2 regions of the Kitasatospora sp. NPDC048545 genome follow, and region 1 is predicted to be linked to the other one. Evidence: riboswitches for the same ligand, from Rfam matches in the RefSeq annotation. Region 1 holds a riboswitch; the other holds the start of a gene.

Region 1 (7,092 bases):
TGACGGCGGCCGCCCCCCGGGTGGCGAGCAGGCCGTCCCGCATCCGGGCCGCCTCCGCCATCCCCATCCGGGGCTGCACCACCAGGGCACCGGCCTCCGCGGCCTGCGCCACGAACGCGCCGAAGCCGGTCACAGCAGGACCCGGGAGCGCAGCCCGTCGACGAATTCGCGGAACGGGGCCACCGAGGCGCCCTCCTCGAAGACGGCGTCGAAGCCGGCCGCCAGCAGCGTCCGCTCGCGGTCGGGGTCGTCGGCCCCGGCGATGCCGAGCTTGCCGCCGATGACGGTCGGCGTGCGCCGTAGTTCCGGGCAGGCGCGCAGGGACGGGATCACCCTCAGGCCCTCCTGGTGGCCGTGCCCGTTGACGCTGCTGATCACGATCAGGTCCGGCACGATCCGCCGGCATTCGGCGAGCAGCAGCGCGTCCGGGACGCAGGCGCCCAGGTTCGTCACCCGGTGGCCCATCTCCTCCAGCAGGAGTTGCAGGAACACCAGGTTCCAGGTGTGCGAGTCCGAGGCCATCGTCGTCACGACGACGTCCAGCCCGCCGGGTTCGGCATTTCCGTGCTGCACAACTCAGCCCTCATCGGTAGAGATCGTCGATGGATTTCCGCCGACGCCCGGGCCGGCGGACCGGGGATTCCGGCGCGTGTTCCGCGGCGGCCCGGCCCACGGAGAACGTTAGGAACGATCGGGCCGGGCAAGCGGCAGCTCCTGCGGCACAATGCGGCAGAATCGACGGCCCGCCGGGGCCCGCCGTCGGCTCACGGCGCCGCGCCACCGCCCCCGCGCCCGCGCCCCGCACCCCCGCGCCCGCGCCCCCACCCCACGACCGGGCGTCCGGTCGGCCCGCGCCGTCAGCCCGCGACGGCGAGCAGCGGCACGTCCCCGGCCGGGGCCAGCCGGAGCCCCGGCTCCTCCCGGACCAGGCGTCGGCACAGGTTGAGCACCGTGAACCGCACGCCGTCCCGGGCGGGCACGCTGCGGATCAGCCCGCGCGACAGCAACTCGTGCACCGTCGCCAGGCAGGTCTGCAGCGCCCAGCCGGTGCGGACCACCGCATCCTCCCCGGACCAGTCCCCCGGTTCGTCCACGAGGACCTCCAGCAGCTGACGCTGGCGGTCCGTCAGCCGTCGGATCGCCGGCTCCACCTCGTCGCGGACGTCACCGCGCGCGCCGAACACCAGCGGCGGTGCGGCCAGTGTGAACGGGACGGCCGCCAGCCGGGCGACCAGCTGGCCGGTGGACTGCACCAGCGCCCAGCCCGCCGCGCGCTCCAACGCGCCCGGCAGGCCGTCCAGGTGGCGGCAGAGCTCGGCGACGGCGGGTGCCTCGGAGCGCTCCAGGGTGTAGCCGGGGCGCAGCCGGCTCAGGTGCGAGAGCAGCAGCCGGACGGCTCCGACCTGCGCCAACGCCTCCGGTTCGGCGTCGAGTTCGGGGGCCGGGACGGGCAGTGGCGCGAGCGGGATGACCTGGCCGCCGGGCAGCGGCCGGGCCTCGCGGGCGGTGATCAGCACCCGGAGCCCGGGGCAGTGTTGGAACAGGGCGTCCAGCTGTCCGGCGTCCACCCCGTTGTCGGCGCCGTCCAGCACCAGCAGGGCGGGCCGGTCGCCGATGTCCCGGGCGAGGCCGTCCGGCAGGCCGCGCCAGGGGTGCGGGCCGACGCCGCAGTCCACCCAGCGCACCGACCAGCGGGCGGCCAGGTGCACCCGGCGGGCGACCTCCAGGGCGAGCCGGGTCTTGCCCACCCCGCCGAGGCCGACCAGCGAGACCAGCCGGTCCCCGTGCACGGCGAAGGCGTCGACCAGGACCTCGGTCTCCATCTCGCGGCCGACGATCGCCCCGCGCGCCACCGGCGGCGCGGCCGGTGCCGGCACCGTCGCCGGTTCGTCGGCGAGCGGGTGCCGGCGGGCGGCCTCCTCGAAGTCCGTCCGGCTGCGGCCCTCCAGCCGCAGCGCGTCCGCCAGCAGCCGGACGGTCTCATTGCGGGGCCGGCGCACCCGGCCGCTCTCCATGTCCCGGATGGCCCGCACGCTCAGGGTGGCGTGATCGGCCAGGCACTGCTGGGTCAGCCCGATCCGCTCGCGCCGTACCCGCAGCTGCTCGCCGAAGCCCGCCGCCGTCCTCACCGCTTGCACCGACTGCCCGCTGTCCATGCCTCGTCTGCCCTTCCGTGGTTCGGACTCTCGCCGGAGGTCCGGTCCGGCGGCAGCAGCACTGGGTGCCCGCGCGGCCCGTGGTCCGGCCGTACTGGCCCCGGTGGTCAGGCTGTGGCCTCCGAACCGGTTCCCTCCGGTTCCCGATGCTCCAGGCTCGGCGTCTACGTCCGATCAACGGCCGATCACCGGCCCCACCCGCGACCTTCACGTGGGCCTCACATCACGTTCGGCGGACCGCCGGAAGTACCGCCGGTACCGCCCGTGAAGGGGTCCAACCGACCAGGGGCCCGGCCGGGGACGCCCGAGCCGGGGCGACGGCAGCGGGTACGGGCGGCCGGGCACGGGCGGGGGCAGCAGCAGGGCGGGGCCGGGGTCCGGCGACAGGGACCGACCCGGCGGGAACCGATCAGACCGGGGCACACGCGGACCGAAGCGGGCGGGATGGGACGATACCTGCCATGTCCACCAAGTCTCCATCGGTCCGGGGCGACGGCGCCCCGCCCGACCCGCTCTGCCGTCTGCTGCTCGACCTCGGCGAGGCCCTGCTGGGCGGCGGCCTTCCCGTCCACGAGGTCGAGGAGGAACTCCGCGGCCTGGGACGGGCGTCGGGCGCTCCGGAGGTGCGGGTCGCGGCCCTGACCAACGGGCTGTTCGTCGCCCTGGGCCCCGACGAGGGCGCCAGGTTCCAGCCGGTGGGCGCCGCCCTGCGGTTCGAGCAGACGGCGGACGTCCTCCACCTGGTGCACCGGCTGCGCGCCGGTGAGCTCGACGGGCCGCGGGCCCTGGCCGAACTGGACCGGATCCGGCGGGCGCCGGCCCACTGGCCCACCTGGGTGGCGGACCTCGGGGCGCTGCCGGTCGGGGTGGGCGTCTGCCTCTTCCTGCAGCCGGCGGCGGCGAACGTGCTGGCGGCCGGGCTCGGCTCGCTGATCGTGGTGGGGCTGACCGTGCTCGCCCGGCGGATGCCGTACCTGCGGCCGCTGCTGCCCGTCACCGCCGGGTTCCTGGTGTCCCTGCTGGTCCTGACGCTCGCGCGGGCCTCGCTGCTGGACGGCCCGCTGCGGACGATCGTGGCCACGCTGGCGATCCTGCTGCCGGGCGGGCTGCTGGTCACCGGACTGTCGGAGATCGCCGCGGGTGCGGCCAGTGCGGGTTCGGCCCGGCTGGTGTCCGGCGCGGTGCAGCTGACGCTGTTCCTCGCGGGGCTGGTGGCGGCCGCGACCGCGACCGGCATGCCGGCCTCGGCGCTGGCGAACGTCCAGGTGGCGAAGCCGAGTTGGTGGGTGATCGGGCTGGGGCTGGCGATCGCGGTGGCCGGGCTGGTGGTCAACGTCCACACCCCGCCCTCGGCCGTCCCGTGGATCGTCGTGGTGATCGCGGTGAGCGCCACCGTCCAGGTGACGGTGGGGATGGCGCACGGCGCGGCGATCGGCGGCCTGGCCGGGGCGGTCTCCGCCGCGTGCGCGGCCACCCTGGTGCACTGGCTGCCGGGCGGTCCGCTCTGGCAGGTGCTCTACCTCCCGGCGTTCTGGATCGTGGTGCCGGGCTCCTTCGGCCTGCTGAACACCGCCCAGATCGAGGTCGGCAACGGGGCGCAGGCCGTGCTGGCGGCCGTGTCGGCGCTGTTCGGGGTGTCGATCGGCACCCTGATCGGCTCGGTCATCGGCCGCATCCCCCGCCCCTCCCTCGCCGTGCTGCAACCCCGGGGCTGAAACGGGGCTGGACCGGGTCCGCACCCGGGCCCCGAACCGCGTCCCGACCGGGCCGAACCGGGGCGCGGCGCGGCCCGGTTCGGCCGGGCGTGACGGACGCGAAAAGGGGCCGGGAGCCCCGGTCAGGCATGGCGCAGGGCCTCGGTGAGGCGGTCGGCCGCCTCGACGACGGCCCGGGAGAGCTGCGCACCCGGGTGCCGGGTGAGCCGTTCGATCGGGCCGGACACGGAGACAGCGGCCACGACCCGGTCGGACGGTCCGCGGACGGGCGCGGAGACGGAGGCGACGCCGAGTTCGCGTTCGCCGATGGACTGCGCCCAGCCGCGGCGCCGTACGCCGCTGAGCGCGGTGGCGGTGAACCGGGCACCCTGCAGGCCGCGGTGGAGCCGCTCGGGTTCCTCCCAGGCGAGCAGGACCTGTGCGGCGGAGCCGACCTTCATGGGGAAGGTGATGCCCACCGGAACGGTGTCGCGCAGGCCGGAGAGGCGTTCGGCGGCGGCCACGCAGATCCGGATCTCGCCCTGCCGGCGGTAGAGCTGGGCGCTCTCGCCGGTGATGTCCCGCAGGTGGGTGAGGACCGAGCCGGCGGCGGCCAGCAGGCGGTCCTCCCCCGCCGCGGACGACAGCTCGCCGAGCCGGGGGCCGAGGACGAACCGGCCCTGCATGTCCCTGGTGACCAGGCGGTGGTGTTCGAGTGCCACGGCCAGCCGGTGGGCGGTGGGCCGCGCCAGTCCGGTGGCGGCGACGAGTCCGGCCAGGGTGGTGGGACCGGCCTCCAGGGTGCCGAGGATCGAGGTGATCTTGTCGAGCACGCCGACACCGCTCGTGTTCTGCATGGATGGGTACTCCGTCTCAGATCCCGTGAGCGGCGGGCGGGCCGTGCTCACGGAGGCTCCCCGCGGGGAGCGGGGGGTGGTCAGCGAGGACGGGCCGGAGAAGTCGGCCGATTGCCTGCGCCGGGCACGAGACGGGTACGCGAAAGGGCCGGGGCGGGAAGCGCCCGGGCGAAGGACAGCACAGAGAGCACCGTGTCTCCTCATCTTTCCCGCGCCACAGTGGCGGCAGGCCGGAGTTGGCACTGATCCCGGACGGCACGGCGCGTACTTCGGACGCCGGGTCGACCGGGGAGCTGCCGGGGCTTCGTAGGGCCGGTCCCTCCACCCCTCTGGATGATTCGCCAGGAACCATACAAGATTCCCCGGGCCGCTCGCCAAACCTCCCCCCTCCCCCACCGCGTACGGAAGGCGGGCACCCGCACCGGCGTCGGCGCGGGCGCCGGCCCCGTCGGCCCGGCCGCCGCACCCCGCGCGGCCGCCCCGCCAGCGGTCCGGAGGGGCGCCCACCCCCGTGTGGCACAGTGGCCGCACGCCCCCGCCCGGGGGACACGCCGTCACGAACCGAGGACTCCCGTGCCCGAGTACAAGCCCGCGCCGCGCACGGTCGTCGAAGCCTGCTTCGACCCCCGGGGCACCGCCTCGCTCGACTACGTCTACGACGTCGCCGCGGCGGCCGGCCTCGCGGACCAGCCGGTGCGGCTGGCCGTCCGCCGCCTGGAGGCAGCGGGTGTGCTGCGCCAGGAAGGGCGGGGCCGCAAGGGCCGTCTCCACCTGACCGATGCGGGCCGGCTCCGCACCGACGCGGACGCCCGGTTCATCGCCCTCGCCCACGCGCAGGACGCCGGACTCGCCCCCTGGGACGGACTCTGGCGCCTCTACGCCTTCTCCGTCCCCGAGCAGCGCCGGGCCGAACGCGACGCGCTCCGCACCGCGCTGACCCGGCTCGGCGGCGTCCCGCTCGCGCCCGGCACCTACGTCAGCCCGCACGACCTCCTGCGGGAACTGACCGACGAGACCTCGCAGTCCACCGTCGACTCCTACCTCATCACCGCGGAGGCCACCCGCCTCGCCGGCCCCGGATTCTCCGACCCCGCCACCACCGCGGAACGCCTGTGGCCCGCGGCCGACACCCTCGCCGCGTACGGCCCGCTCGCCGACGCCCTCGACCACGCCGGCCGGGGCGCCCCCGCCGACGGCCCGACCGGCGCCGCGCACGGCTCCACCGGCCTCGTCGCCACCGCGCTGCGCCTGGCCGACGCGTTCGGCCACGCGCTGGAGCAAGACCCGCTCCTCCCCCCGGAGCTGCGGCCCTCCCCCTGGCCGCCCGCCCGCCTGCGGCACGTCTTCCAGGAGCGGTGGACCGCGATCCGCGAGCAGGCACCGGACCTCTCGCTCTTCCGCGCCTTCGACCCGCCCGCGGCCGAGCGGGGCTAGCTGTCCCAGCGGCCGGAGTCGACACCGAACCACGGACCCCGGCGCCCGACGCCCGCGGTCGGCGTCACCCGCCCAACAGGCCCCGGACGGCGGCGAGTTCCTCCGCACCCGCGTGCACGGCGGCCGCGATGGAGTCCAGGCTCCCCGCGCCGACCGGGATGCGCACCGGCAGCGGAGCGTCGGCGACGACGATCCGCAGGACGTCCCGGGCGAAGTCCTCGGGTCGGCTGACCGTCGGCAACTGCGCCATCCCGCGCAGCTGTTCGCGCATCGGCTCGGTGGCGTCCCGGTAGAGCGCGGAGCGGTCGGCGGCATCGGTGAGCGAGGTGTCGTAGCGGGTGGCGTAGCCGGCGGGCTCCAGGGCGGCGACCCGGATGCCGAACGGCGCGGCCTCGGCGGCCAGGGCCTGCGTCATGCCTTCCAGCGCGTGCTTGCCGGTGACGTACGCGCCCCGGGATTCACGGCCGTCCGGGCACCGCCCGCCCCGCCGTCACCAGCGGTCGTGCACCTGCGGCCGGATCCGGCGGTCGTACAGCTCCCGCACCGCCGCCAGGGTGGCCTGCGGCAGCGGCGCGAGGCCGGCGGCAGCCGCGTTGGCCCGCGCCTGCGCCACGTTGCGGGCGCCGGGGATCACCGTCGTCACGCCCGGCTGCTGGACGATCCAGCGCAGCGCCGTCTGGGCGGCGGTGGCGCCCTCCGGCGCGAGCGCGGCGAACTCGGCGGCCGCCTCGACGCCGGTGGCGAAGTCCACCCCGGAGAAGGTCTCGCCCTGGTCGAAGGCCTCGCCGTGGCGGTTGTAGGTGCGGTGGTCGTCCGCCGGGAAGACGGTGCGTTCGCTGTAGCGGCCCGAGAGCAGCCCCGAGGCCAGCGGCACCCGGGCCAGGATCCCCACGCCGGCCGCGGCGGCGGCGGGCAGCACCCGCTCCAGCGGCTTGAGCCGGAACGCGTTGA
Region 2 (7,092 bases), on a different contig from region 1:
TGTTGCCGGGGCTCCGGCGTGGCAAACCCCTCAGTGCCGGGTGGCGTATTCGGGGACGGTGTGCATCGGGGGGCGTTCCAGGGCGGTGATCTCGTAGGTGCGGGGGGTGAAGATGGGGGTGTCCCCGGCCGGGGGCCGGGGGCGGGGGTCCGGGTCGCGGGTGAACTGGGTGAGCTGTGGGTGGACCAGGTCGGCGGAGGCCTTGAGCCGGTGGGCGCGGTCGAGGCGTTCGAGGGCGGTGCGGTAGATGGTGGCGGCCATCCGGCCGAGGGCCTGGCCGTCCTGGTGGCGGTGGTGCCGGACGCCGACGTCCACCTGGGCCAGGGCGTCCAGGCCGACCAGTTCCAACGCGTCCACCAGCAGGCCGAGTTCGACGCCGTACCCGGTCGGGAAGGGCAGCCGTTCGAGCAGTGAGCGGCGGGCCGCGTACTCGCCGCCGAGGGGCTGGACGAACCCGGCGAGCTCCGGCCAGTGGAGGTTGAGGAGGGGGCGGGCGACGAGTTCGGTGACGCGGCCGCCGCCGGCCGGGACGACAGCGCCGGACTCCGTCTCCAGCGGGCGGTCGTACATGGCCTTGACCAGGTGGATGGACTCGTCGGTCAGCAGGGGGCCGACGATGCCGGAGACGAAGGCCGGGTCGAACTCGCGCAGGTCGGCGTCCACGAAGCAGACGATGTCGCCGCGGGTGACCAGCAGCGACCGCCAGAGCACCTCGCCCTTGCCGGGGGCGGCGGGCAGCCGGGGCAGGATGGCGTCGCGGTGCTCCACCCGGGCGCCGGCCTCGGCGGCTACGGCGGCGGTGGCGTCGACGGAGCCGGAGTCGACCACGACGAGTTCGTCGACGAGCGGGAGGCGTTCCATCAGTTCGCGGCGGACGGTGCGGACGATGTCGCCGACGGTGGCCTCCTCGTCCAGGGCGGGGAGGACCACGCTGACCGTGCGCCCGGTGCGCTCCTTGGCCGCGAGGAGGGTGTGGACCGGCCGGTCGGCCGCGCTCCAGGATCGGCGGCGCAGCCAGGACGCCGCCTGCGGGAGCAGTGCGGGAGTCGGTTCGGCGGGCACGGAAGTCTCCTCGGCGGGTCGGGTGGGACGGGTCATCTCGCGTGGCGGACGGTCCCGTTCAGGATTGACGCCTTCGGATACAGTCTTCGTACAGCGGTCGGACCTTTGCACGCCGGGGTCACCGCTGAGCGCCACCACAATTTCACAAGCTCATCCAGAGGGACTGAGGGAACGGCCCGTTGACGTCCCGGCAACCTTCTCGCGCGGCTGTCGTCATACAGGCCCCGGCGGGACAGGTGCCAATTCCGGCCTGTGGCGCGACCGCGCTACGGGGAAGATGAGGAGAGAGGCCTCGCCATCATGGCTATCGACACTGTCGCACCTGTTTCCGTGGACCTCGGCCCGGCCGCCGCGCTGTCCTGTCGCGAGTGCGGCACCCGCTTCCCGCTCGGCCCCAGCTTCGCGTGCCTGGAGTGCTTCGGCCCGCTGGAGATCGCCTACGAGTTCGGCAGCGAGGGTGCGGAGGAGCTGCGCAAGCGGATCGAGGCCGGTCCGACGTCCGTCTGGCGCTACGCGCCGCTGCTGCCGGTGCCGGCCGACGTGGCGTCCAAGCCGAACCTGAACCCGGGCTGGACCCCGCTGGTGAAGGCGGACAACCTGGGCCGGGAGCTCGGCTTCACCGCTCAGCTGCACATCAAGGACGACTCCGGGAACCCGACGCACTCGTTCAAGGACCGCGTGGTGGCGTGCGCCATCGAGGCGGCGCGGGCGTTCGGCTACACCACGCTGTCCTGCTCCTCCACCGGCAACCTGGCCGGCGCGGTGGGCGCGGCGGCCGCCCGGGCCGGGTTCCGGTCCTGCGTGTTCATCCCGCACGACCTGGAGCAGGGCAAGGTCGTCATGGCCGGGGTGTACGGCGGCGAGCTGATCGGCATCGAGGGCAACTACGACGACGTGAACCGCTTCTGCTCGGAGTTGATCGGCGACCCGGCCGGGGAGGGCTGGGGCTTCGTCAACGTCAACCTGCGGCCGTACTACGGCGAGGGTTCCAAGACGCTGGCGTACGAGATCTGCGAGCAGCTCGGCTGGCGGCTGCCGGAGCAGATCGTGATCCCGATCGCCTCGGGCTCGCAGTTGACGAAGATCGACAAGGGGCTGCAGGAGCTGATCAAGCTCGGCCTGGTCGAGGACCGGCCGTACCGGGTCTTCGGCGCCCAGGCGGAGGGCTGCTCGCCGGTGTCGGCCGCCTTCAAGGCCGGCCGGGACGTGATCCGACCGGTCAAGCCGGACACCATCGCCAAGTCGCTGGCGATCGGCAACCCGGCCGACGGCCCGTACGTGCTGGACATCGCCCGCCGCACGGGCGGCGCGGTCGAGGACGTCACGGACGCCGAGGTCGTGGCGGCGATCCGGCTGCTGGCGCGGACGGAGGGCATCTTCGCCGAGACCGCGGGCGGGGTGACCGTCGGCGTGCTGAAGAAGCTGGTCGAGACCGGGCAGCTGGATCCGGCCAAGGAGACCGTCGCGATCAACACCGGCGACGGCCTGAAGACCCTGGACGCCGTCTCCGACGCCGGGATGACCGCCGTCATCCGCCCGACGCTGGACTCCTTCCGCGCCGCCGGCCTGGTGTCCGCCTGAACCTCCCCCGTCCCGGCCCCGCCACCCGGGGGCCTCGCCCCGCAAGGCCCCACCCCGCTAGGAGAGCCATGAGCGCCAACGTCCGCATCCCCACCATCCTGCGCACCTACACCGGCGGCGCCGCCGAGGTGACCGCCGAGGGCGCGACCCTGGCCGAGGTCATCGCCGACCTGGAGAAGAACCACGCGGGCATCGCCGCCCGCCTGCTGGACGACACCGGCAAGCTGCGCCGCTTCGTCAACGTCTACGTGAACGACGACGACGTGCGCTTCGCCGAGGGCCTGGCGACCGAGATCAAGGACGGCGCCGGCGTCTCGATCATTCCGGCGGTGGCCGGCGGCTGCTGAGCCGCGACTTCCCGCCATTCGGCCGCCCGTGCGTACGGAATTCCGTTCTCCGTACGCACGGGTGGCCGGTTGCATTCCGGCTGGAATCTTTCCGAGTCGAGTCGGAGTAGAGTGTCGCTCGGTTGGGAACAGGGGTTCCCTCTCGACCGCCCGCGCTGTTCAGCCCGGGCGCGTCCGGCCGGTGAGACCGGCCCGGCAATCATGTCAGGCCGATGTCAGAATTACCGCGGGGATTTGGGTAATTCGTCCGCTATGTCCGGCGTGAAATGCCGATATTTTTCCGATTCGGCCCGTCCTGTCCCTTGATCGGGCAGTGGAATTACCGGCGGCTGACCCTGTTGCAGAGGGCGTCGGTCCGGATACATTCAGCGGCGGTCGACGCAGTCACCCGCTCACCGGACGCCGTTCGGCGCCCCGCGCGGAGGGCTGCGGCGTGCACGGCTGCGCCCAGGGGGGGTTCCCCGGGCCGGCCTTCAAACCAACCCGGGCCCGCGACCTGCGGGCACGTGAAGGGCCAGCACAGCACTAGGGGAGTTCGGAATGGCTCAGGGCACCGTCAAGTGGTTCAACGCGGAGAAGGGCTACGGCTTCATCGCGGTCGACGGTGGTGCGGACGTCTTCGTCCACTACAGCGCGATCCAGATGGACGGCTACCGCACCCTCGAGGAGGGCCAGCGGGTCGAGTTCGAGATTTCCCAGGGACAGAAGGGCCCGCAGGCGGACATGGTTCGCGCGGCGGTCTGACCCCTTCCGACTCCAGGAGCTCGGCCCGGCCCAGGGCTGGTGACCACTCGCTTCTCGACGGGCCCGCACGACACGCGTCGTGCGGGCCCGTCGGCGTTCCCGGGTGTTCCCGGCGTTTCCGGCCGTTCCCGGACGGCCCCGGGGCGGGCTCCGTGGCGGCTCGCGGGTCGGCGGCGGGGCTTGCACTCGACCACCCGGAGTGCTAATCATTGGCGTTAGCACTCACAGCGTGAGAGTGACAGCGGACCGGGTCGGTGAGGCCCCCGGGAGCGGTAGGGGAAAAGACCCCCGCACACCAGGGCCGTCCGTCGCGGGCACCCCTTGGTCCGAGCAGTCGACCGTGTCCCGGAGGACCACTTCTGATGGCCAAGATCATCGCCTTTGATGAGGAAGCTCGCCGCGGCCTTGAGCGTGGCATGAACCAGCTCGCCGACGCGGTGAAGGTCACGCTCGGCCCCAAGGGCCGCAACGTCGTGCTGGAGAAGAAGTGGGGCGCCCCCACGATCACCAACGACGGTGTCTCCATCGCCAAGGAGATCGAGCTCGAGGACCCGTACGAGAAGATCGGCGCGGAGCTCGTCAAGGAGGTCGCCAAGAAGACGGACGACGTCGCGGGTGACGGCACCACCACCGCCACCGTGCTCGCCCAGGCCCTGGTTCGCGAGGGTCTGCGCAACGTCGCCGCCGGCGCCAACCCGATGGCCCTGAAGCGCGGCATCGAGAAGGCCGTCGCCGCCGTCTCGGACCAGCTGCTGGCCCAGGCCAAGGACGTGGAGACCAAGGAGCAGATCGCCTCCACCGCCTCCATCTCCGCCGCTGACACCCAGATCGGCGAGCTCATCGCCGAGGCCATGGACAAGGTCGGCAAGGAAGGCGTCATCACCGTCGAGGAGAGCAACACCTTCGGTCTGGAGCTTGAGCTCACCGAGGGCATGCGCTTCGACAAGGGCTACATCTCGGCCTACTTCGCCACCGACCTGGAGCGGATGGAGGCGACCTTCGAGGACCCCTACATCCTCATCGCCAACTCCAAGATCGGCTCGGTCAAGGACCTCCTGCCGCTGCTGGAGAAGGTCATGCAGAGCGGCAAGCCGCTCGTCATCATCGCCGAGGACGTCGAGGGCGAGGCCCTGTCGACCCTGGTCGTGAACAAGATCCGCGGCACCTTCAAGTCCGTCGCCGTCAAGGCCCCGGGCTTCGGCGACCGCCGCAAGGCCATGCTCGGCGACATCGCCATCCTCACCGGTGGCACGGTCATCTCCGAGGAGGTCGGCCTCAAGCTGGAGAACGCCGGCATCGACCTGCTGGGCACCGCCCGCAAGGTGGTCATCACCAAGGACGAGACCACCATCGTCGACGGTGGCGGCGAGAGCGACCAGGTCGCCGGCCGCGTGAACCAGATCCGCGCCGAGATCGAGAACAGCGACTCGGACTACGACCGCGAGAAGCTCCAGGAGCGCCTCGCCAAGCTGGCCGGCGGCGTGGCCGTCATCAAGGCCGGCGCGGCCACCGAGGTGGAGCTCAAGGAGCGCAAGCACCGCATCGAGGACGCCGTCCGCAACGCCAAGGCCGCCGTCGAGGAGGGCATCGTCGCCGGTGGTGGCGTCGCCCTGCTGCAGGCCGGTGTCGCCTTCGACAAGCTGGAGCTGGAGGGCGACGAGGCCACCGGTGCCAACATCGTCAAGGTCGCGCTGGAGGCCCCGATCAAGCAGATCGCGACCAACGCCGGCCTGGAGGGTGGCGTCGTGGTGGAGAAGGTTCGCAACCTCCCCGCCGGTCACGGCCTGAACGCCGCCACCAACGAGTACGTCGACCTGGTCGCCGTGGGCATCATCGACCCGGCCAAGGTCACCCGCTCCGCGCTGCAGAACGCCGCCTCCATCGCGGCGCTGTTCCTCACCACCGAGGCCGTCATCGCCGACAAGCCGGAGAAGGCCGCTGCGGCCGCCGGCGGCGGCATGCCGGGCGGTGACATGGACTTCTGATCCTGATCGTTCCGATCGGATCGGTGGTACCTCGTCCGCGTGGGCGGTTCCCTTCGGGGGGCCGCCCACGCGGCGTTTCGGCGTTGCGACGTGTCGACGGAGAATGGACGGATGGCTGCTGACGACATCGAGACCGCCCTGCACAACGCGCGGGCACTGATCCTGGCCGACCTCACCGCGCGGGACGTGGCGGACGCCGCCGTCGTCTCGCTGGTGGAGCAGGCCGTGACGCACCGCCGCTGGTGGCTGGAGCAGTGGCCGGACGGCACCGAGTACGTGCTCGGACTGGTCGCCCAGGACGTCCAGGACGCGCTGCTGGAGGCGTACGGGCGCTGGCCGCTGTGCAGCGAGTGCGCGGCCGACGGGGACCCGCACGCGCTGGGCGTGGAGCCGGAGCTGGGGCCCGATCCGCACTGGGTGTGCGGCAAGGAGGGCGCGGTGGTGGCGCCGGTCGGGAAGCTGCCCTAGGTCAGGCCTGGTCCTCCAGCCGCCGGAGTTCGGCCGTCAGGTTGGCGCGGGCGGCGTCCGTGAAGCGCTCGTGGGCGGCGGGGGTGCGGTAGAGCGCGGGCAGGGCCAGGAGCCCGCGCAGGACGGCGGCGCGGCCGGCGCGGAAGTCCGGCTCCGGGACGAAGCCGTACTCCTCCCGGACGGCGGCCGCGTACGCCGCGTACGCCTCGGGGGTGCCGCCGAGGACGGCGAGGTCCGCGTCGCAGAGCACCTCGCCGTCGCGGTCGCCGGGGGCCGGGTCGTGGCCGACGGTGAGCAGGACCAGTCGCTCGACCTCGGCGACCCGGGCGGCGGGCAGACCGGCGGCGGTGAGCGCGCGGACGGCCAGGGCGGCGCTGCGCTCCTCGTTCTCGGTGCGGTCGGGGCGGTAGACGGCGTCGTGGAACCAGGCCGCGAGGCGGACGGCGTCCGGGTCGGAGGCGTGCCCGGCGAGGTCGTCGACGTGCCGCAGGACCGCGCTCAGGTGCTCGGGGGTGTGGTAGCGGCGCTGGGGTTCCGACCAGCGGCGCAGCAGTTCCCGGCCGTACGGCCCGGGGTCGTCGGCGGCGCCGCAGCGGTGCAGCAGGGCGGTCCAGGCGGTGAGCAGGTCGTCGTCGGTGGGCATGACGGCCATTGTGGTGGGTCGGCCCGGGACTGGACCTATAGGTAGGTTGACGATATATGTAGTCGTATGACAGAACGCTCCATGCAGGAGCCCACGCTGCTGCTGCTCACCGCCCTGGCCGACGCGCCGAGACACGGCTACGCGCTCATCCAGGAGGTCGCCGCGATCTCGGACGGCCGGGTCAAGATGCGCACCGGCACCCTCTACGGCGCCCTTGACCGGCTGCTCGGTCAGGGCCTGATCGAGGTCGCCGCCGAGGAGG

What was found. Region 1 has a riboswitch for S-adenosylmethionine ahead of AB0D10_RS16610 (IclR family transcriptional regulator). Riboswitches for the same ligand answer to the same signal wherever they lie in the genome.
Region 2: another riboswitch for S-adenosylmethionine. It lies ahead of thrC (threonine synthase); the one in region 1 lies ahead of AB0D10_RS16610 (IclR family transcriptional regulator).

Annotation. Positions count from the first base shown of each region.
Region 1 covers NZ_JBEZIQ010000015.1:22,383-29,474, reverse strand. Annotated here, with positions in the region: gene AB0D10_RS16630 (methylaspartate mutase) at 1-133, opposite strand, end outside; gene AB0D10_RS16625 (cobalamin-dependent protein) at 130-522, opposite strand; gene AB0D10_RS16620 (helix-turn-helix domain-containing protein) at 858-2,156, opposite strand; gene AB0D10_RS16615 (threonine/serine exporter family protein) at 2,618-3,871, shown strand; gene AB0D10_RS16610 (IclR family transcriptional regulator) at 3,994-4,707, opposite strand; SAM riboswitch class I at 4,905-5,047, opposite strand; gene AB0D10_RS16605 (transcriptional regulator) at 5,281-6,141, shown strand; partial or broken gene AB0D10_RS16600 (SDR family NAD(P)-dependent oxidoreductase) at 6,206-6,592, opposite strand; gene AB0D10_RS16595 (aldo/keto reductase) at 6,632-7,092, opposite strand, start outside.
Region 2 covers NZ_JBEZIQ010000017.1:148,615-155,706, reverse strand. Annotated here, with positions in the region: gene AB0D10_RS18515 (glucosyl-3-phosphoglycerate synthase) at 31-1,038, opposite strand; SAM riboswitch class I at 1,210-1,346, shown strand; gene thrC (threonine synthase) at 1,363-2,643, shown strand; gene AB0D10_RS18505 (MoaD/ThiS family protein) at 2,712-2,990, shown strand; gene AB0D10_RS18500 (cold-shock protein) at 3,531-3,734, shown strand; gene groL (chaperonin GroEL) at 4,097-5,719, shown strand; gene AB0D10_RS18490 (hypothetical protein) at 5,831-6,187, shown strand; gene AB0D10_RS18485 (hypothetical protein) at 6,189-6,830, opposite strand; gene AB0D10_RS18480 (PadR family transcriptional regulator) at 6,897-7,092, shown strand, end outside.